3 regions of the Bradyrhizobium sp. 192 genome follow, and region 3 is predicted to be linked to each of the others. Evidence: riboswitches for the same ligand, from Rfam matches in the RefSeq annotation. Region 3 holds a riboswitch; each other region holds the start of a gene.
The links. Region 3 has a riboswitch for cobalamin ahead of IVB24_RS17410 (DUF1636 domain-containing protein). Riboswitches for the same ligand answer to the same signal wherever they lie in the genome.
Positions count from the first base shown of each region.

Region 1: another riboswitch for cobalamin. It lies ahead of metE (5-methyltetrahydropteroyltriglutamate--homocysteine S-methyltransferase); the one in region 3 lies ahead of IVB24_RS17410 (DUF1636 domain-containing protein).
Region 2: another riboswitch for cobalamin. It lies ahead of IVB24_RS20670 (TonB-dependent receptor); the one in region 3 lies ahead of IVB24_RS17410 (DUF1636 domain-containing protein).

Region 1 covers NZ_CP064690.1:1,643,993-1,649,503, forward strand. Annotated here, with positions in the region: gene IVB24_RS07715 (EAL domain-containing response regulator) at 107-1,321, shown strand; gene IVB24_RS07720 (4Fe-4S binding protein) at 1,942-2,145, shown strand; gene IVB24_RS07725 (hypothetical protein) at 2,167-2,433, opposite strand; gene IVB24_RS40010 (hypothetical protein) at 2,791-2,916, shown strand; cobalamin riboswitch at 3,249-3,444, shown strand; gene metE (5-methyltetrahydropteroyltriglutamate--homocysteine S-methyltransferase) at 3,544-5,511, shown strand, end outside.
Region 2 covers NZ_CP064690.1:4,535,654-4,541,164, reverse strand. Annotated here, with positions in the region: gene IVB24_RS20670 (TonB-dependent receptor) at 1-1,879, opposite strand, end outside; cobalamin riboswitch at 1,993-2,208, opposite strand; gene IVB24_RS20665 (response regulator) at 2,237-2,674, opposite strand; gene IVB24_RS20660 (ATP-binding protein) at 2,671-5,511, opposite strand, start outside.
Region 3 covers NZ_CP064690.1:3,837,586-3,843,096, reverse strand. Annotated here, with positions in the region: gene cobN (cobaltochelatase subunit CobN) at 1-2,307, opposite strand, end outside; gene cobW (cobalamin biosynthesis protein CobW) at 2,307-3,356, opposite strand; gene IVB24_RS17410 (DUF1636 domain-containing protein) at 3,353-3,727, opposite strand; cobalamin riboswitch at 3,821-4,038, opposite strand; gene cobO (cob(I)yrinic acid a,c-diamide adenosyltransferase) at 4,079-4,714, shown strand; gene IVB24_RS17400 (cobyric acid synthase) at 4,936-5,511, shown strand, end outside.

The DNA.
Region 1 (5,511 bases), 2.2 Mb from region 3:
CACTATCTTAAGCTTACCTCGAAGAATCGAAAGATAATGGCAAGCACTGCTTGTTTGGACCTTCGCTCCTCGTTTAAGGGACCTTCACGGAAGGGGAGTGGTTGCGATGGAGCATGGGCAGGCCGAACTGGTCGGAGGGAAACCTGTAATCTTCGGCCAGCGTAAGGTGCGGCCGCGAGCGTGCGTGGCCGTGGGCAAGCGGCATCTGCGCGCCTTTCTACGCGATGTGCTAGAGGATATGGGGTTTGTGATCAGCGAATGCGGGACTGCTGACGAGCTGCCGCGCGTACTCTGTACGGACTTCCCTGATCTGATCCTGCTCGGCATTGGCTCGGATCGCATCGAGCCTGGACGATTGCTCGAGATACTCGTACGCGAAGAATTTGCAGGCAGAGTGCTGGCGTTCGGCGCCCGCGAGTCGATCGTCATGACGGCAGTGCAGCAGGTCGGGGGCGAATATGGACTTGATATGCTGCCGCCGCTGAGGACGCCGTTTGCAGCCGAGACGCTGCGCGATCGGGTCGCCATGCTCTTGCCCAGAGAGCCGGCGCCCCGTCCCGCAGTCCATGTCGGAGAAGCCTTACACGCTGGCTGGCTTGAGCTCTGGTATGAGCCGAACTTTGACCCGTGTACCCTCAGCCGCCGCGGCGCCGAGGCGCTTGTGCGAATGCGGCATCCGACCTGGGGCGTTGTTCCACCAGCGTATTTCATCCCGGAGGCTCACGATCCGCATTTTAGGGACTTGTCGCAGTTCGTGATCGACCGCGCGATCAAGGATTGGAAGTATCTTCTGGAGCAGCAAACTTCGACCGATCTCTCCATCAATCTCCCGGCAGCATTCCTGATTGACCCGCAGGCGGTACGCGATCTCTGTCAGCGCATGCCGTCGCACCCCGCTTTCGGCGGCTTGACGATCGAAATCGAGAGCGAGGAAGCGATCCAGAACCTAGATCTCCTGATCGAGGTCGCGCGTGAGGTTCGCTTTCACAACATTGGCCTTGCAATCGACAATATCGGCGCCAATTGGCCGCAGCTGATGGGGCTCGAAAAATTCCCGTTCATGAAATTAAAAGTGGACCGGCAGTACGTCGCCGGTTGCGGAAATGGGCCCCTGAAGCGAACGGTGTGCCGCCATATCGTCGATCTAGCCAAAGAGTACAGTGTGCGCACCGTCGCCGCAGGCGTGGAGAGCCACGCCGACCTGATCGCTGTGACCGAACTCGGCTTCAACCTTGCGCAGGGCCATCTGTTCGGAAAGGCCATGCCGCTGAAGCAATTTGCACAGTCATCTTTCAGCCCTGTTCCACTTCGTCCAAAATAGTTGCATGAGGAGTGACTGAGCACAGCCAGGCAAAGCGTACCAGCGCTGGCCCGCGCGGCCATGCCTACTCGGCACCAGGCATGCGGCTGACGGCAATTAAATCGGCCACTTTGCAAACCCAGTATCGCTTCTCCCGGCCGAACTTCATTTCCCTCCGAAGCGATGCCGAAGGTTATTGTAGCACAAAGCCCTTTTGGCAAGCCTCCAGCGAGTCAATCCGCGGAGTTAACGTTGCAGGCGTGAGCGCGGCTTGGACAAAATCTCCGGTCAGGGCGTGTGACCGGAGGTTTGCCGACATCCGGCGTAGACGTGCGTCGGCTCGCGGCTTCTACTCGCGCCGCCGGTTTCGGGAATCGTCGAGCGTCGCTTGGCCCCGCGCTGCCATGCCAGACAAACCGACGGAAGCTCGCAGCAGTCGAGTCGCGACTGGCTATCGGAGTAGGGGCCCGAGGGCTCGCACGGCTTGATATTGAAGCGGCCCATGCTGTCGCAGATGCAACATGGTCTCAGACCCCGCACAGCACCATTGGGCAAGTTGCCCATCATTGAGCGCGCCTGTCCTTGGCACGGCATTTGAAAGGGATCGCCAATGGCATCGCTCGCCTAAGGAGTCGGAAGGCATGGCTTACAAGATCGTCGCTTCGCAATGTACCGTTTGTGGGGCATGTGAGTTCGAGTGTCCCAACGCGGCGATCAGCCTCAAGCGCGACATTTACGTTATCGATGCAAAAAAGTGTACGGAGTGCGAGGGCCATTCCGACACGCCGCAATGCGCTGTGGTCTGTCCGGTGCCTGACACCTGTGTCCCGTCTAAGACAACATAAGCAGCCCGCGTCCAGAAGGCTTCACCGCTCGATTTCGCGCACGAAGGAGTAGATGTCGAGCTTGTGGTGGCCGCCTTCCGCGTGCGGCGCATCGAGGTCGATCAACATCGTTATGAGCTTAAGGCGCTGATCGACTCCGAGAAACCCTCGAAGGGCTCTGTCAGAGGAGACCGTCAAATTTGTCTCGAATAATGACAAGGCCGCCTCGATGCTCCAGGTCGTCGCGTTGAGGCTTATCGTCATTGGCTGACGAGCCGAGGCGAGGTGGACGGGCGTCGAATATCCCAAGATCAGCTTGCAGGATATCTAAAGCTACGTCGCTTCGAAGCCGAAGAGACGGTCTCCACGCGCGACGAGATCGGTCCGGAGATCCTGAAGACGTACGAGAAGCTGGGCATCCGCTTGCCCACGGTCACGATGCACGAGTGCATGGAGCTAGGGTCGTAACAGGATCCCCGCCGCCCGCGCTCTCGCTGCTTACTCCAGTTTCGCAAGTTAGCGCGCATCCTGACGTCCGGAACTGTTCCTGCGATGCCGCGCAGGCCAACGTCCAGGCTGCACTACTCGCCAGCGGCGACGGAAACAACGAATGCGCGGCCAAAGTCGCTCAGCACGTAAGTGCTTGGCACACCGAAGGAGATCATCTTGACCAACGCCACGGAGCGATCGAGCTCACGGCTCGTCGCGGGGGCCGCCGAACACAGGCAGTCCGGGCAGTCCGGCCTGATCATCCGTTTGATCCTGGAGCAATCCGGCCTTGACAATTCCTAAGGAGCCTCATGGCGCTGTGATCAAGCGGATGCCGGCCGAGGATGATCGCAAACGTCCTCGCGGGCGAGTTCGAGAAGCTGCTGACGGAAAAGACCGGATTTGTCGCGATCACGCAGATGTCGAAGCGCCCACCGCGTTCGTTCTGCTCGCGTTGGCTCATCCGAGTACGCCAAGCGGGTGTTGACGGACGCATTCACAAGCGGAGGCTCCACAGATCTAGGCGTTTTTACCAGGCCGGGAGTAAGACCGTTGTGCCCTAGCTGGTACAGCTCGCAATCGCTTGGGCAATATCGCGGCGACACTTAGTAGGTTGACGGATCGATCCTCGTGCGCCTAATGCCAGCCGTCGTGGTCTTCGGATTCGTTTGATCCGGAGCTAAGAGGGAAGCCGGTGCAATGCCGGCGCTGCCCCCGCAACTGTAAGCGGCGAGCCGCTGTCCAACGAAGTCAAGCCATGCGGCTTCGGGAAGGCCGGACAGCAGCGACGACCCGCGAGCCAGGAGACCTGCCTCGACAATATATCGTCCACGGGCGGGGTGTCCCGGTGTGCGCCAAGCAGCTGTCGCTCACGCGATATTCGCTGCATGCGTCCGCCATGGCCTTTGCCCCAATCATGGGGTCTGAGCTATGTCTTTTCTTTCGCTTCCCGTTGCCACACTGGGGACGTCACGCATCGGCCCACGACGCGAACTCAAAGTCGCGCTCGAGAGCTACTGGGCGGGAAACTCCAGCGAAGCCGAGCTCCTCGAGGCGGGGAGTGGACTTCGTGCCGCTAATTGGGCACGGCAGAAATCCCGCGGTGCGACCGTCATTCCTTCGAATGACTTCTCGTTTTACGACCATGTGCTCGATACCAGCCTAATGGTTGGCGCCATTCCCGACGTCTACGGCTGGACCGAAGGTCCTGTGTCGCTCAAGACCTACTTCACCATGGCGCGTGGCGCTCAGGACGGTGGTCACGCTCAGCATGGGCCTGGCGTAGCCGCTCAGGAAATGACGAAGTGGTTCGATACCAACTACCACTACATGGTGCCGGAATTTCACCGGGATCAGATCTTTAAGTATTCCTCTCGAAAGCCGATCGAGGAATATGAGGAGGCAAAAAGCCTCGGCTACCAAACGCGCCCCGTCCTAGTTGGCCCAGTCACTTTCCTGAAGCTTGGCAAAAGCGCAAATCCCGCATTCAATCCGCTGTCGCTGCTCGATCGGCTCCTCCCAGTCTATGTCGATGTTCTCCGCGAACTATCCTCGCGCGGTGCTGAATGGGTTCAGCTGGACGAGCCATGCCTAGTGATGGACGTCGACGAAGCATCGCGGGCGGCTGTCCGCTGGGCCTATGCTCATTTCGCAAAGGTTGTGCCGGCCCTTAAAATAATGCTGGCCACATATTTCGGGGCTATCGGCGACAATCTTGAAACAACCTTGGCCTTGCCCGTTGCCGGGCTTCATGTGGATCTGGTTCGGGCACCTGACCAGTTGGACGCAATTGTCGCCACAACCCGTAGAGATCTCGTGGTCTCACTAGGCGTCGTTGATGGTCGGAACGTGTGGCGCTCCAATCTTCCGGCGCTGCTCGACCAACTTGCTCCTATGGTCCAAAAATTGGGCAGGCACCGTGTTCAGATTGCTCCTTCCTGCTCGCTGCTTCATGTTCCGATCGACATTGAGCTAGAGACCGATCTCGATCCCAATCTGAAGACATGGCTGGCGTTCTCAGTTCAGAAGATCAAGGAACTTTCGATATTGGGCAAAGCGCTGGCCGGCCATGCTGCCGAGGTGGCCGATGAACTTGCGCTTTCGGAGGAGGCAGCCGTCACCCGCGAAACATCGCCCGAGATCCACAATGCGAATGTCGCCGGACGAATCGCCGCGATCGACGATAGCATGCTTCGCCGTCGCAGCGCGTTCACCCAGCGTGCCGACGTCCAGCGCGTCTCGTTCGCATTGCCGATGTTTCCAACGACAACCATCGGATCCTTCCCGCAAACGGCCGATGTCCGGAATGCGCGCGCGGCTCATGCGCGGGGAACGTTGAATGACACGCAGTACGAGCAGCTTCTGAAAGCGGAGACAGCCCGTACCGTGAAGTGGCAGGAAGATATCGGCCTGGACGTGCTCGTACACGGTGAGTTCGAGCGCAATGACATGGTTCAATACTTTGCCGAGCAGCTGTTGGGCTTCGCTTTCACCAAGCATGGCTGGGTTCAGTCTTATGGCTCGCGGTACGTTCGTCCGCCTATCCTGTTCGGAGATGTCTCCCGGCCGAAGCCCATGACCGTTGAATGGTGGCGCTATGCGCAGTCTCTGACCAAAAAACCCGTCAAGGCTATGCTGACCGGACCGGTGACGATCCTGAACTGGTCGTTTGTCCGTGACGACATCTCGCGGAGCGAGACATGCCGACAGATCGCTCTCACGATCCGAGATGAGGTCATCGACCTTGAGGCGGCTGGAGCGACCATGATCCAGATCGACGAGGCTGCGTTGCGGGAGGGATTGCCGCTACGCAAATCGCAGTGGAAGAACTATCTCGATTGGGCGGTGGACAGCTTCCGCCTTTGCTCCTCCCCGGTCGCCGACGGAACTCAGATCCAT
Region 2 (5,511 bases), 700 kb from region 3:
GGAAGACGGCACGGGTATAGGCCACGCCGGAGCGCAGCAGCAGGGCGTCGTTGACGCGGTAGGACAGGCTGGTCTCCGAACCGTAGCGCCGGGTCGGATCGAGATTGGTGTTGTAGAACAGGACCGGGCTGAAATGGACCTCGTTGGTGAGATCCATCAGATAAACACTGCTCTGCAGCTGCAACCCGCCGCCCTTGATGCGCAGCCCGCCCTCGATGTCCTGAGAGGTCTGGGTCTTGAGCTGGAAGGTTTGCGGAATTGAAGCGAAGGTCAGCGGGTCGAAGGACGGCCCCGAGGACAGACGCTCGTCGACGTCGGGCGTGCGGAAGGCGCGCGCGGCGCGGCCGAACAGCGAGACCACGTCATTGAGGCGATGCTCGGCCCCGAGATGCAGCGCATATTGGGTCTCGCTGCTCGTCAGCGGCAGCGCGCCGATGTCGGCGTTGAACGGCGCGGCCGGATCGAAATTGTCGCGTGCCGCAAGTCCGATGGTCTGCACCCGCGCGCCGTAGGAGACGTCGGTGGTGGGCGTTATCCCCAAATTGTGCTGGAAATAACCCGCGACCGTCTGCTGCCTGAGGTCGTAATTGTGCCAGGCCGCGAGCCCCTGCCCGGCGCCGCGGTTCTGCTCAAAGCTGGCATCGTAATAGTCGATGCCGGTCAGGAGCTGCGACGGCATGCCGAGCAGCAGGCTCTTCACGCTGAGCCGCGGCGTGATCGACCAATTCGTCAGATGGGAGCCAACATAGGTCGACGTGAAGAAGGCAGGAACCGGCGCCGGGCTGGAGAAGAACGCGCTCTGCTGCTTCTTGTCACGCACGCCGCCATCGACGATGAGATCGACGCCGTTGACCAGGGTCCTGGTAAAGCCCGCAGTCGCGCTGAAACCCTGCTGGTTGGCGTAGTTGAACGGCGTGCTGGTAGCTCGCCGGTTGGCCCTGAGCTCGTCGAGGCCGATGGAGGGATCGACCGTGCGGCCGCCCGGCAGTCGCAGCTCCTGATTGTCACCGGTGACGGTGAGAAACGCAGTCAGGCCTGGCGTCGTGTAGTTGAGACTGCCGACGCCGTTCTGCTGGGAATAGCGATTGTTGTCGCGATAGCCGTCGGTCCTGACCGTATTGCCATGGAACGAGATCGACCACAGGCCGGAATTGAGCGAGGTCGAGACATTGCCGAGCCTGGTGTTGAACGAGCCGAAGCCGGCCTCGATGCGTGCGCTCACGGGCGGTCCGCCGACGCCATTTTTGGTGATGATGTTGATCACGCCGCCGACCGCATTGTCGCCGTAGAGCACCGCACTGGAATTGCCACGCGTGACCTCGATGCGCTCGATGGAATTGAGCGGGATGGTGGAGAGGTCCACCTGTGCCATGTCGACGTCGTTCAGCCGCCTGCCATTGACCAGCACCAGCGTGTTGGCGGTGGCGAAGGCGCCGAAGCCGCGCAGGTCCACGCCGGTCTTGGCAGCGATCGGGCCGCCGTAGAACGTCGTGATCTGGGCGCCGGGAACTTGCGTCGCGATGATCTCGGCAAGCGTCTGCGATGGCGAATGCGCGATATCCGCGGCCGTGACGACGGTCGTGGCGGCCCCGACGATGCCGCCGTTGCCGGCGGCAGCGTCACCGCCGGAGCCGGATGAGCCAGCGCCATTTCTTGGCGGCGCGACATCCGCGATTGTCTTGCGCCGCGTCGCCTCGCCGTCACCGGTTGCCCTCGCGCGCGTGCGGTTCTGATCGGAGGGCTGGGTCACCTCGATCGATGGCAGCTGCTCGGCCAGGACCCGCTGGGCAAAGGCGGGAGACAGATCGAACGAATGGAAGGAAACCGATGCGAGCAGGCCGGCGGCAAGGCGCCTGGCGGCAGAGAAGACACGGGACACAATTGTAACCTCGGTATGACGTCAGTGGCACGTCACAGCGAACGAGGTTTCACGGCAGAGCCATGGATTGCTCCGGTGAAGCCGATGCCTGTACTCCCCGACCGACATCTTCGCGTGTGACCACGGCTGACGGCAGGTCTCCTGGCTCGCGGGTCGTTACCTTGCGTCGCCTTCCCAGGACCGAGTTTCCCAGTGGCATGAGACGAAAGATTCACCGCTTACAGTTGCGGGGGCAGCCGTGGCGTTGAGACAAATCCTTAGCGTTGGGACGTCCCGCACCACATTCCCTTTTGATCTCCGTGAGGAGAACCGTCACCGGTCATTTAGGGGCCAACGCCTTGGCGAGTCAATCGACGGCTACGCCAGGGAACAGCTCTGCGTGGCCGGAAGCTCGCCAGGGGGAGCGGGTTCGTTCCGCTCCCCCTGCGCCGCCAGAGCCTGGCGGAGCGCGGTCTCCAGGTCCTGTTGCTGAAACGGCTTCTGCAGGATCGGAACGTGGCGGAAGTCCGCAAGCAGGCTCGCAGGACCGTACCCGGTGGCGAACACGTAAGGTATGCCGCGTTCTGCGATACAGCGCGCGACCTCGAAAGTCTGCCGCCCGTTGAGATTGACGTCGAGGACAGCAACGTCATACGAGAGCGCAGCCGCCTTCTCGAGCGCGTCATCGACGCGCGAGGCCATGCCCGCGATCTCGCAACCGGCATCGACAACGGAATCCTCGAGCAGCATCATCACCAGCGACTCGTCTTCGACGACGAAGACCCGCTGGCCAGCCAGATCGGTTTCAGGTTTCATGAGGGCCTCCCGACAGCCATCGTTGCGATATCGAATCCGCCCAGGCTGGCGCGGATTTCATGCAGCGGCGCGCGAATGACGCAAACGACGCCTTCAGGCGCGAAGCGCAGATCGACATCGGCGCCGCCGAATTCGTGGGGCAGCCCCTGCTGAATCAGGCGGGTGCCGAACCCGCGCCGCGACGGCGGGGCCACGGCGGGACCGCCCAGCTCGGTCCAGCACAGCTCGAAGCGATCGTCGACCTTCCAGGCGAGGTCGACGGTTCCCGAACCGTTCGACAGGGCACCATGCTTGACGGCGTTGGTCGCGAGCTCGTGCAACGCCATCGAGATGGCCAGTGCAGCCGAAGGCCGCATGCGCAGATCGGGCCCGCCGAAATTGAGCCTCGCACTCTCCGGCTCGGCATGCGCGGCGAGAGCCTCGGTCACGACCTCTCTCAGTTCCGCGGACTCCCAATTTTCCCTGACGAGCACATCGTGTGCCTTCGACAAGGCGATCAATCGTGCATCGAACGCCTTGCGCCCCTCCGCCAGGCTGGATGCGTTGCGCAAGGTCTGGAGCGCGAACGACTGCACTGTCGTCAGCGTGTTCTTGACGCGGTGATTGAGCTCGTTGACCAGCAGTTCGCGATGGCGCTCCTGCCGCTTGCGCTCGGTGATGTCGATGGCCGCGCAGACGGCGCCCTGGAACACACCGGCGGCGTCGACGATCGGAGACGCCTGGAAGATCGCGGTGACCGAGGAGCCGTCTTCGAAGCAGAGTTCGAGTTCCTCGCCTGCGACTTCCTCGCCGCGGGCCGCGCGCTGCAGCGGCAGTTCGGACGTCTCGACCTGGACGCGATTGCGAAGGACGCGGCAGGCCGGACGTTCGCCCTCGGGCGCCGACAGCGACATGTTGGTATCGGGCCGGACCCGCAATAGCCGCGCTCCATAGGCATTGCCGAAAACCCGCTTCGCCTCGCGGTCGTGGGTGAACCAGACCGCGGTCGGCACCGTGCTGACGACAGCCTCCAGTCGCGCGGCCTGGCGGCGCTGGATCTCCTCGGCATCCCTGCGAATGCGCGCCAGCTGCAAATTGGCGCGCACCCGCGCCAACAATTCGCGCGCCGAGAACGGCTTGTTGACGTAGTCATCGGCGCCGGCCTCCAGCCCCTCGACGCGGGCCTCTTCGCCGGCGCGCGCCGACAACAGGATGACGGGCGATCCACGCAGATTGTCGTCGCGGCGCAATGCGCCAAGCAGCCCGATGCCGTCGAGGCGCGGCATCATGACGTCGGACAGGATGAGGTCGGGCCGATGGTGCCTCGCGGCGTCCAGCGCGCCCTGCCCGTCGGCGAAGGCCTCCACCCTGTAGCCTTGGGCTTCGAGCAGACGCTTGACATAGTTGCGCAGGTCGGTGTTGTCATCCGCAAGGATGATGCGCTCGCCGCTGCCACGTGTGGAGGCGTCCGGCGTCTCGCTCGTGCTCTCCAGCGTGAGATCACCGCGCAGATCCGTGGCGCCCTCATCCTGCGGCAGCCAGCGCAGCGCCTCCTGGACATAGGCTTCGACTCCGCTTCCGGTCGTCAGCGTCGTCGCAAGGCGGTCGGCAACACGTTCTGCCGGCAGATGAGCCGATCCGAACGGGATCGTAACAGTGAAAGCGCTGCCGCGGCCGAATTCGCTCGCCACCGTGATGGCGCCGCCGTGCTGCTTGATCAGCTCGTGCACCAGCGCGAGCCCGATACCGCTGCCCTCGAACGTGCGTCCCTTCGCTCCCTCGATGCGATGAAAGCGCTCGAACAGATGCGGCAGTTCGTCCGGGGGAATCCCCGTGCCGGTGTCACGCACGCGCAATTCGGCGGACTTGCCGTCGGCGCTGGTGCCCATCTCGACCGCGATCTCGCCCTCGAAGGTGAACTTGAACGCGTTGGACATCAGGTTGAGGACGATCTTCTCCCACATCTCGCGATCGACATGGACGTCGTGCGGCAGCGCCGGACAGGCGATGATCAGGCGCAAGCCGGCCCGATCGGTCGCCGAACGGAAGTTCGAGGCGAGTTCGGCGGTGAACGCGGCAAGATCGGTCGGAACGAAGCTCGCCCGCACCCGCCCCGCCTCGATGCGGGAGAAGTCGAGCAGGCTGTTCACCAGCCGCAGCAGGCGGAGCGAATTGCGATGCGCAACGTCGAGCCGCTCGCGCTGCACCTCAGGCAGCGACGTCAGCGAGGTATCGTTGAGCGCGTCCTCGATCGGTCCCAGCATCAGGGTCAGCGGGGTGCGGAACTCGTGGCTGATGTTGGAGAAGAACGTCGTCTTGGCGCGGTCGATCTCAGCCAGCGCCTCGGCACGTCGACGCTCCTCCTCGTAGGCCTGCGCATTGGCCAGGCTGGCGCCGATCTCGCCGGCCGCAAGTTCGAGAAAATTGCGATAGTCGTCGTCGAACAGCCGAAATGGATTGAGGCCGGCGACCAGCACCCCTTTGCGGGCCGTCTCGCCGCGGGCCGGGATGGGGATCACAGCCGCCTGCCGCGGCGGCACGTCCCATGTGCCGCGCGGACATTCGGCCCCGAAGCGCGCGGCGAGATGGGAGACCACCTGCGGCTTCTGTTCGCGAATGACCTCGGCAAGCGGCCAGAGCGCCGGCCCCTCCAACGGGAGCTGCGCCAGCGCCGCGGGATGGTCAGCATCGATACCGCACCTGCCCACCAGCGCGATCTCGCGCCCCTCGGGCTCGACCAGATAGATCAGCGCGAACGGCACGTCGCGCGTGTCCGTCGCGAGCGCAAGGCTGGAGCGGCGGCAAGCCTCCTGAAGGCTACGCGTTTCGGCGGTCGTGGCCGCAAGCTCGCGCAGCAG
Region 3 (5,511 bases):
GGCCGTGCGCATCGTCGCCGAGCCCCAGAGATCGACCACGAGCCCCTTCGGCCAATCGCCATGATCCTGCAAGTGACGGCGCAGCAGCTCTTCCGCAAGCTTGATGCCCTGCGCATGCGCCGACGGCGTCGGCACGGCGCGCGGGTCGACGGCGAAGAGATTGCGTCCCGTCGGCAGCACGTCCTGACGGCCGCGATAGGGCGAGCCCGAAGGCCCCGGCGCAACGCGCTGCCCTGCGAGTGCGGCACATAGCGCATCCCGCTCCGCATCGCCGCAGGCGCCGCGGCCGAACACATGCAGGCCGTCGCCGTACTGGCTCTCCTTGAGATCGCAGACGAAGCGGTCGATACGCGGAATCGCTTCGGCCGGTGCGGCCGACGCATCGAGACCGAGATCGTCTTCAAGGCCCGCCGCGCGCGCCTCATCGCGGATCGCGCCAATCAGCCTCTGGCGGCGCGCGGGATCGAGACCATCAGCGGTCGAATATTCGTCGAGCAGGCGTTCGAGCCGCCGCAATCCCTCGGGCATGGCAGATTTCGCGAGCGTGGGCGGCAGATGACCGATGGTGACGGCCGCTAAGCGCCGCTTGGCCTGCGCGGCCTCGCCGGGATCGTTGACGATGAAGGGATAGATGACGGGCAGATCGCCGATCAGGGCTTCCGGCCAGCACGTGGAAGACAGCGCGACGGACTTGCCGGGCAGCCATTCCAGCGTGCCGTGTGCGCCCATGTGCACGACGACATCACAGGCCTGCTCTCGGAGCCAGAGATAGAACGCGACATAGCCGTGCCGCGGGGTGCGGGTGAGATCGTGATAGCCGCCATCGCGCGCGGCGGCATCGCCACGCTCCGGCTGGACCGCGATGATCGACCGGCCGCACGCGATAGCCGCGAAGTGGAACTCACCATTGCGGCAACACGGATCACTCTCCGGCGTACCCCAGGCTTGCGCGAGATCGTCCTGCAATGCTTGTGGCAGGCGCGCGAGCGCAACGCGATAGTCTGCGACGTTCCAGGTCAAGCCCTGCTTCAGCAGCGTCTCGCCAAGTGCGTGGACCGGCGTGACATCGTAGCCGGCCGCCGCCAGATCGGACACCAGGGCTTCGACCGAAGCCAGCGCATCGAGGCCGACGGCGTGCGCGATCTGGTGCGGTCGCCCCGGATAGTTCGAGAGCACGATCGCCAGCCTCTTGTCGGCAGCCGACGTCTCGGCGAGCCGTTGCCAGGCCGCGACACGGGCGGCGATGGCCTTCACGCGCTCTTCATCCGGCCCGTGCGCAAGATGCGAAAATTGCAGATCGGGATCGCGCTGCGCGGCCGATTTGAAACTCACCACGCCCGCGAACAGCCGGCCGTCGACCTCGGGCAGCACCACATGCATCGCGAGATCGCCGGGCGACAGGCCGCGCAAGGACTCCACCCAGTCTTCGCGCCGGGTCGACGAGAGCGCGACCTGGAACACGGGACATGACGCGGCGTCGAACGGCGTCGTACCATCGTCACCAAGGGCTGAGAACGCCGTCGCATTGACGATTGCGGCCGGAGGATTTTGCGCGAGATGCGCCCGCAACCAGTCGGCGACACCTGGAGCCTTCAACGAGGTGACGAACGCGCCGCAGGCATCAAATCCCTCCTCACGCAGCGCAGCAATCAGCGCATCGACCGGGCTGGTATCCGCGGCTGTGAGGTAGGAGCGATAGAATGTCACCAGCGCCCGCGCCTTGCCGTCACCGCCCACCGGCGCAGCAACGCCGCCGCGCGCCGGATCGTAAAAGCCCATCTCAGGCACGGTCGTCTCGCCGATGACGGGCCCTGCATAGAGGCCCGAGGCCAGCGCAAGCTGCGCAATCGCCGCTTGCGCAGCCACCGGGCCACCGGTGTCGCAGAGCACCTTCAGCCGGCGCAGCGTCGAGACCGGCAGCGTCGAATACGCATCGAGCCGCGTGTCGTCGCGGCCGTCGGCCGGCAGTACGGCCAGCACGATCTTGCGATCCTTGGCGAGCTGCTGCAGGACCGCAAGGCCATAGGACCAATAGGACTCGCCGCCGATCAGGCGAACCAGAATGCCGCGCGCCTGCGACAGCGTGCGCTCGATATAGGTGTCGACCGATAGCGGATGACGCAATTCCGCGAGATTAGCGAGCCGCAGCGTCGGCAGGCTGTCGCGGCCGCGCCGCCAACCGGCCGCGAACGCCGCAAGGTCGGAATCCGAATACGAGAGCACCACGAGATCGGCCGGGTCCTGGCCGATGTCCCTTGGCGTCGCGGTCTCCTCGAGACCGCGGCTCTCGCGGAAAACGACATGCATCAGATGCCAGATCCTGAAAGACCAAGTCCTGCCTTGATCGCGGCCTCGTCGATATCACCGTGCTCGCCGATCACCACCAGCTTCGACTGCCTGATGCCCGCCCCCCATGGCTTGTCGAACTGGTGGCGCACGCGCTCGCCGACCGCTTGCAACAGCAACCGCATCGGCTTGCCCGCAACCGCGATATAGCCCTTGGCGCGCAGCACGTTCTGCTCGCGCGCCAGACGCTGGACGGATGCGACCAGCGCATCGACGTCGGTCACCTCTGGAAGATCGATCACCACAGAGTTGAAATCATCATGCTCGTGCTCCTCCTCGCCGTCATGATGCGAGGGGCGCGCGGCGAGATCATTCTCTGCTGCAGCACCGAGGCCGAGGATGACACGCGCATCGATCGCGCCGTCGGTGATCGCCAGCATCGGCACACGTCGCGGCATCTCGGCGGTGATCGCCGCCTTGGCTGCTTCGATGCCGGCCGCCCCCGCAAGATCGGCCTTGGTCAGCAGCACGATATCCGCACAGGCGATCTGGTCCTCGAACACTTCCGACAGTGGCGTCTCGTGATCGAGACTTTCATCGGCCGCGCGCTGCGCTTCGACAGCAATCGGATCCGGCGCAAAGCGACCAGCGGCGACAGCCTCGGCATCGGCGAGCGCGATCACGCCGTCGACCGTGATGCGCGAGCGGATCTCCGGCCAGTCGAACGCCTTCAGCAACGGCTTGGGCAGCGCCAGGCCCGATGTCTCGATCAGGATGTGATCGGGCCGCACCGGCCGCGCCAGCAGTTTCTCCATGGTCGGAATGAAATCGTCGGCGACGGTGCAGCAGATGCAGCCATTCGCGAGCTCGATGATGTTCTCCTCCGGGCAGTTCGCGTCGGCGCAGGACTTCAGTATCTCGCCATCGACGCCCTCGCTGCCGAACTCGTTGACGAGCACCGCGAGCTTCTTTCCGTTGGCATTGCTGAGCAGATGCTGGATCAGCGTCGTCTTGCCAGAGCCGAGGAAACCGGTGACCACAGTCACCGGGACTTTTGCGAGCGAGCTCATTCGGCGGCCTCCGGCACGACGGCAACAGGGGGAATGCGGGCAAGCGACTGCTTGCGGAAGATTTCCGGTCGGCTGCGCCACGGCACGAGCCCGTCGGGAGCGGCGGCATAGGCCGCAGCGCCCGCGACCACGTCCTTCGCATTGGCGTCTGAGAGGCGGCCATAGACGTAAGACCACCGGCCCGGCGCGCTCAATGCGACCGAGCAGCCCTGATTGCAGGCCGACAAGCACTCGACGGGAACCACATGGACGCCCTCGGGCACGCCGGCCTCGAGGATCGCGCCATGCAGGCGCTTGCCGGGCGTGGTCTCGCCCTCGCCCAGCGTCTCGCCGGCGCGGCAGGTGATGCAAACGTGAAGTGTGACGGTCATCGCTCTTCCAGATTAAACGGCGGAGGCGATGAGGCACACGGACCATTCTTCCGAAGGCCCGCTTCCCCGTCGCGGAACACCCCGTCCGCCGGTCCAAAAATCGTCCGCGCTGGCAGGTCTCCCGGCTTGCGGAGCAGGGTTTCCCCTTCGATCCCCGCCTTCCCGATCCCAGGGGATCAGTGGCATCGGGCATCTCTCCGGTCACGGTCGCGGGGGCGGCTGCATTTTGGAGCCAAATCTTGCCGATTCGGACCCTATCGCATTCCCTCTTCGCCTGTCATAGGACAGGAACCAACACCGGGTCACCATTTGCCGGTGGCCGCCACTTGTCAAGCCGAAGGACCGGGACCGATGACGCCTGAACCGGATACGAAAACGGCCGAGGAAACCGACGCCCGCCACGCCACGAAAATGGCGAAGAAGAAGGCCGCCCGCGACAGGATCATGGCCACCAAGAGCGGCGAAAAGGGCCTCATCATCGTCCACACCGGCGCCGGCAAGGGCAAGTCGTCCTCGGCCTTCGGCATGATCGTTCGCTGCGTCGCCCATGGCTTTCCCTGCGCGGTCGTGCAGTTCATCAAGGGCGCTTGGGACACCGGCGAGCGGCGCCTGCTCACCGGCCATTTCGGCGACCTCTGCCAGTTCCACGCGATGGGTGAAGGTTTCACTTGGGAGACCCAGGACCGCACCCGTGACATCGCCGCCGCGCGCGCCGGCTGGGAAAAGGCCAAGGAACTGATCCGCGATGCGAGCTTGCGGATGGTCGTGCTCGACGAGATCAACATCGCGCTGCGCTACGATTATCTCGATATCGCCGAAGTGGTCGAATTCCTGACGACGCAGAAGCCTGAGATGACGCATGTCGTCCTCACCGGGCGTAACGCCAAGGACGAGCTGATCGAGATCGCCGATCTCGTCACCGAGATGACGCTGGTCAAGCACCCCTTCCGCTCCGGCATCAAGGCGCAGGCCGGCGTCGAGTTCTGAAGCCGATGAGATTGAATTCAAATGCTGCGCCGAGGGAAGCGTGCTCCCTCCCCCGCTTGCGGGGGAGGGCTGGGGAGAGGGTGTCTCCGCAATCGAGAACCCCCAAGAGGAGAAAGCCCTCACCCGGCGCGTCGCGCCGACCTCTCCCGCAAGCGGGAGAGGTGCACCAAGCGCGTAGCCGCTTGATTCAACTCAATCCCATTCCGCTTTAGAAGGCGACGATGGCACGCGCATTGATGATCCAGGGGGCCGGCTCGGACGTGGGCAAATCGCTCATCGTCGCCGGCCTTGCGCGGGCCTTCACGCGGCGCGGCCTGCGCGTGCTCCCCTTCAAGCCGCAGAACATGTCGAACAACGCAGCCGTCACTATCGACGGCGGCGAGATCGGCCGCGCCCAGGCGCTGCAGGCGCTTGCCGCCGGCGTCGAGCCGCACACCGACATGAATCCGGTGCTGCTGAAGCCCGAGACCGATGTCGGCGCACAGGTGATCGTCCAGGGCAAGCGCATCGCGACCGCGCGGGCACGCGACTACGCGGCGATGAAGCCGTCATTGATGGCCGCCGTGCTGGAGAGCTTTGAGCGGCTGAAGGCGCGAGCCGACCTCGTGCTGGTCGAGGGCGCCGGCAGCCCGGCCGAGGTCAATTTGCGCAAGTCCGACATCGCCAACATGGGCTTTGCGCGCAAGGCGGATGTACCGGTCGTACTGGTCGGCGACATCGACCGCGGCGGCGTCATCGCTCAGCTCGTCGGCATCAAGACTGTGATCGAACCCGACGATGCCGCGATGATCCAGGGC